2 regions of the Clostridium sp. 'deep sea' genome follow, and region 2 is predicted to be linked to the other one. Evidence: a T-box and tRNA genes for the amino acid it is inferred to sense, from the RefSeq annotation. Region 2 holds a T-box; the other holds one or more tRNA genes.
The links. A T-box is a leader RNA that pairs with one kind of tRNA and senses whether it is charged. The one in region 2 lies ahead of metG (methionine--tRNA ligase), so its partner is inferred to be a tRNA-Met.

Region 1 (2,477 bases), 720 kb from region 2:
TGTGAAGCTTTCATTACGGGCTATTAGAATAGCACCAATAAAAATAATGAAATCTGTATATGACACAGTTGATACAACATTTTTATTGAGCTTTATAAAGGGTTTCATATATTTTTTAAAGAAGTCTCTTTTCCTAAAGTTATGACTAATTTGATTCAAAAACCTCAACCCCTCCAGAGCCTCTTTTATTACATTTTCTGTATTTTGATTATAATACCGCATATATGCACAAGGTGTTGAAATATGTCTTGGCTGGTTAAGAAGATTTCGACGGATTTTGCAAAATCACTTTAGCACTATGTAGCAAAGTCGTTTCTGCGGATTAGATTTTGAGTATGCTCTGTGTTTTAACAAACATCTATTACAGCAGGGTTCAGATCTCTTGCTGATAAGATAGTTATTTCTTTCGCCTTAATGTTACACTAAGATTAAGGTGGAGTTAATCAGATTGAGGCCAGACCCCACCGTGAGATAGGCCAGACTTCTTTTGTGAGAGGTATAATGGTAGGTTACGTAATGCTAATCACGGAATAACACAAGAACATCCCCTACATGGATCTTTTCTGTGAAATACCGTTTAAACAAAAAAAGAATTGCAACGCAATTCTAACATATTTACAATAATGTTCTTTATTTTCTTCGAAAAAAAGCTATTGTTATTTTTTAATTCGTAATTAAAAAAAACTTGCCAAAGCAAGTATTGTGGTGGTGGCGACTGGAGTCGAACCAGTGACCTTTCGGGTATGAACCGAATGCTCTAGCCAGCTGAGCTACGCCACCTTGTTTTTGGTGGCGGGGGCAGGACTCGAACCTACGACCTCCGGGTTATGAGCCCGACGAGCTACCAACTGCTCCACCCCGCGATGTTTTATGCCCATCAGCGTTACGCTTTCAGTGACGAGTTATAATATAACATAGGATTATAGCCTTGTCAATAATTTATTTAATAATTTTATCAAAAATCACACCTTGCAATAAAGAATTGTCTCTAATCTCTAACTCACTCTGCTGCCAATACTCTAAGGTTGCTAATAAAATTGCCGTTCCCGCAACAATTATTTCGGCTCTCTTTTTAGATTTTAAGCCAGTTAGCTTTAACCGTTGTTCTACAGTAAGATCATTTAATTTATTATATAAACCCAAGATTTGATTATAAGTTAATGATGAACCGTTTATTCTGTTTGGCTCATATTGCTCCATTTTAAGCTTTATAGCAGATAATGTAGTTATTGTACCGGCAACCCCTATAAAACGGCTTATAGGCAGTTTTTTGTTATTCCAGTAACTATGCCATAAGTCTTTCACATATTGTTTGAGTTTTAGAAATTCGTTTAGCTGAATTTGCTTGTTATTATCAGCAAACATATTGGTTAAACGCACTGATCCAGCTTTTATACTAGAGCTAAGTATTTTTTCTTTAGTAGTTATGGCAACTTCGGTACTGCCACCACCAATATCTAACACTGCTACACCTGCGATTAGCTTTTTGCTTTCTGTTGCACCACAATAACTGTACCAAGCCTCTTGTTCGCCTCTAATTACTTTAATATTTATTCCTGTTTTAAATGATACAGCTTGGCAAAAGTCTAAAGAGTTACTAGCAGACCTTAAGGCACTTGTACCTACACAATAAATCTCCTGACAGGCATAGTTTATTGCCATATTTTTAAACTCTTGTAGTGCCAAAATGCATCTTTCTTCAGTGTCCTTATTAATAATGCCACCAGAGGCTGTTAAATCAGCTCCTAGCTGAACCATCTTTAAGTCTCTATATAATTCCACTATTTTATTATTTATTACCTCTACAACTACCATTCTAAATGAATTACTTCCACAATCTATTACACTATATCTCATATCTTTATCTTTCTTTTGAGGTTCTTGCTGGTACAAAAACTTTATCTTCTTTGCCTACCATTCCATACTCTTTTCTGGCAACGATCTTAATATATTCGGGATCATCGAGTTTACTAACCTCTTGATGAAGCTCGGCTGTATTTTCTTGTATACCAGCTATTTCAGTCTCTAACTCTTTCTTTTGAGACAATAAGGAATTCAATTGTGTCCTTTGCATTAAGAACATTTTTCCACAGAATAAGATAGCCACCAGAATTACTCCTGCAGCTAAAATCCTTTTATACTTATTTTTTGGTTTCTTTGATTTTTTTAATCCAGAGACCTTTTGTCCCCTTAACTTTGCCCGTGAATAAACTTTTTTGGGGCGAGAATTTTTCTTTCGCATTTCATATCATCCTATGTAGTATTTAGCTAGTTATCTCTTTATTTTCATAATACAGGTAAAACCATTAGCAATGCAAGTAGTAATTTTAAAAACTGCCTCGAGGGGCCAAGTTATTATTCGACCTATAACGTAACAAACTCTCACTATAAAGCCAACAATTTTAAAGACCACTCTCTTTAACATTATTATAAATCTCTTAAGAACATTTTGAATCCTCTTACCCCAAATTAAATAA
Region 2 (2,477 bases):
AAAAAAGCAAACTGACTTTAAATTTGTAAAGAAATTTGTTTATATATTATCTGTAATAATGGTTATTTTAGTTGGTTTGGTAGCCTTTACTCCACTAGGAAAATTCATGTATGTCAATATTCTTAATGTGGAAGTAGGCTTAGCTAAACTAGCTTTAAAATCTTTAGCAGTTTTTGCTTTTGCACCTCCAGCAATGTTTATTGTGGAAATGTATCAGGGAGTTTTAATTAAAAAGAGACAGTCTAAAAAAATAACGATCTGTAAAGTAGTTAATATTACGGTTCTTATAGCTACAATCTTTACTTTGGTAAAACTAGCACCACAGCTAGGAGGAATGATTGGTAGTTTTAGCTTTACATTGGCCTATTATTGTGAAGCACTTGTAACCTATTTATTGTCTTGTAAACATGTAACATCTTTTAATGAAGAACAACAACTATTAAATCAGGTAGTTTAATAATACGCTAACTACTAATATTTAAATTAAACTATATGTAATTCTTGAAAAAATATAAGAAATATTGTTATAATAATCAAAATAAAATATATACTAATAAAAAGCTATGAAAAGAAAAGTAGGTAACACAAGTTTGCACAGAGAGCCTCGTTGCTGAGAAGAGGTGAATCAAAGGTTACTGAAAATGGTCTTGGAGCTGTGCACCGAAATTTAAAAAGTAGGCTGCAACGGGCTGGCTTCGTTAATAAGCCAAAGTGCTGCTAGGCACTTATTAAGGTTTTTACTGTGAAGTGAAAACAAACAGGAGTGGTACCACGAGATATCACCTTCGTCTCCTGAAAAAAGGAGCGGAGGTGTTTTTTGTTTTTAAATAAAAGTAAAGTAAACAGTAATTTGCTTATTATGAAGTCTATTTACTAGGCAAAAATTTTAGGTTATTAAGCTATAAGGAGGAATTAATATGTCTATTTTTATTGGTGGAGCTTGGCCTTATGCCAACGGTTCACTGCATATAGGGCATGTAGCTGGTTTAATTTCTGGCGATATCTTAGCCCGCTATTATCGTTTAAAAGGAGAAAAGGTGCTTTATGTGTCGGGTAGTGATTGTCATGGTACTCCTATTGCTATCAAGGCACGTTTAGAGGGCATAAACGCCCAACAAATTACTAACAAATATCACAATGAAATGTTAGCTTGTTTCAGTAAGTTGGGTTTTAGTTATGATAATTTTAGTAGAACAGATAATGAATTTCACAAACAAGAAGTTCAAAAAATATTCAAACAGATCTGGAAAAACGATTATCTTTACTCAAAAAAAAGTAAGCAGTGTTATTGTAATTCTTGTAAGCAGTTTTTGCCTGATCGTTATGTAGAGGGTAAATGTCCTCATTGTGGCAGAGCTGCAAGAGGAGACCAATGTGATAATTGCACAACACTGTTAAATACAGTTGAGTTACATGATAAAAAGTGTAAACTATGTGGTGCTGAGCCAGTGGTCAAAGAAACAGAGCATTTGTACTTTAAACTAAGTAGTTTTCAAAAACAGCTAAATCAGCTAATAAATACTGCTAAAGGTTGGAGAGAAAATGCATTAAAATACACAAAAAGATATCTTGCTAAAGGTTTGCAAGACAGAGCTGTAACTAGAGATATAGATTTAGGAATTTTCACCCCCGTTCCAGGCTTCGAAAATAAAAGAATTTATGTTTGGATGGAGGCTGTTTGTGGTTATTTAACAGCTAGCAAAGAATGGGCCTTAAAAACAGGGGAAAATTGGCATGATTTTTGGACTAGTGACAATATAATTGCTTATTATGTACATGGCAAAGATAATGTTCCTTTTCACTCATTAATATGGCCAGCGCTCTTATTAGCTTATGGTGGTCTTCATTTGCCAAATAAAATTATCTCTAGTGAATATCTTACCCTAGAGAGAAAAAAAATCTCTACAAGCCAAAATTGGGCTGTGTGGTTACCCGATATAGTAAATAACTATAATCCAGATGCCATACGCTATTTTTTAATTATTAACGGGCCCGAAAAAAGAGATGCTGATTTCTCTTGGAGAGAGTTTTATAATAGCAATAATAGCGAGTTATTAGGTGCATTTGGTAACTTTGTTAACAGAAACTTAGTATTTATTAAAAAATCATTTGAGAATAAGGTTCCTAATGGAACAATGAATGAAGACATTAAAAAGCAAACAAAAGAGCTATACCATAAACTAGGCAAATTAATTGAGGCTGGAGAATTTAAAACAGCTCTCGAAAAAATATTTGATTTTGTTCGTAGCTCAAACAAGTATTTTGATGAGCAACAGCCATGGATTCAAATTAAAAACAATATAGATGATTGTAAAAATACTCTGTACACATGTGTGCAAATTATAGCTAACTTAGCTAACTTACTTGAGCCATTCATTCCATTTGCAGCTCAAAAAATAAAATCATTTTTGCAGATAGAACAACTTAAATGGCAGTATAGTGACTTTAAACAGGGTATATTTTTAGGTAAATTTCAG

Region 1: it has a tRNA-Met gene. The T-box ahead of metG (methionine--tRNA ligase) is inferred to sense a tRNA for this amino acid. The anticodon was not compared.

Annotation. Positions count from the first base shown of each region.
Region 1 is NZ_CP063353.1:2,952,256-2,954,732, reverse strand. It holds gene IMX26_RS13720 (SpoIIE family protein phosphatase) at 1-159, opposite strand, end outside; tRNA gene IMX26_RS13715 (tRNA-Met) at 704-780, opposite strand; tRNA gene IMX26_RS13710 (tRNA-Met) at 788-863, opposite strand; gene IMX26_RS13705 (Ppx/GppA phosphatase family protein) at 940-1,893, opposite strand; gene IMX26_RS13700 (septum formation initiator family protein) at 1,862-2,242, opposite strand; gene yabQ (spore cortex biosynthesis protein YabQ) at 2,273-2,477, opposite strand, start outside.
Region 2 is NZ_CP063353.1:2,230,366-2,232,842, reverse strand. It holds gene IMX26_RS10380 (hypothetical protein) at 1-457, shown strand, start outside; T-box leader at 555-796, shown strand; gene metG (methionine--tRNA ligase) at 918-2,477, shown strand, end outside.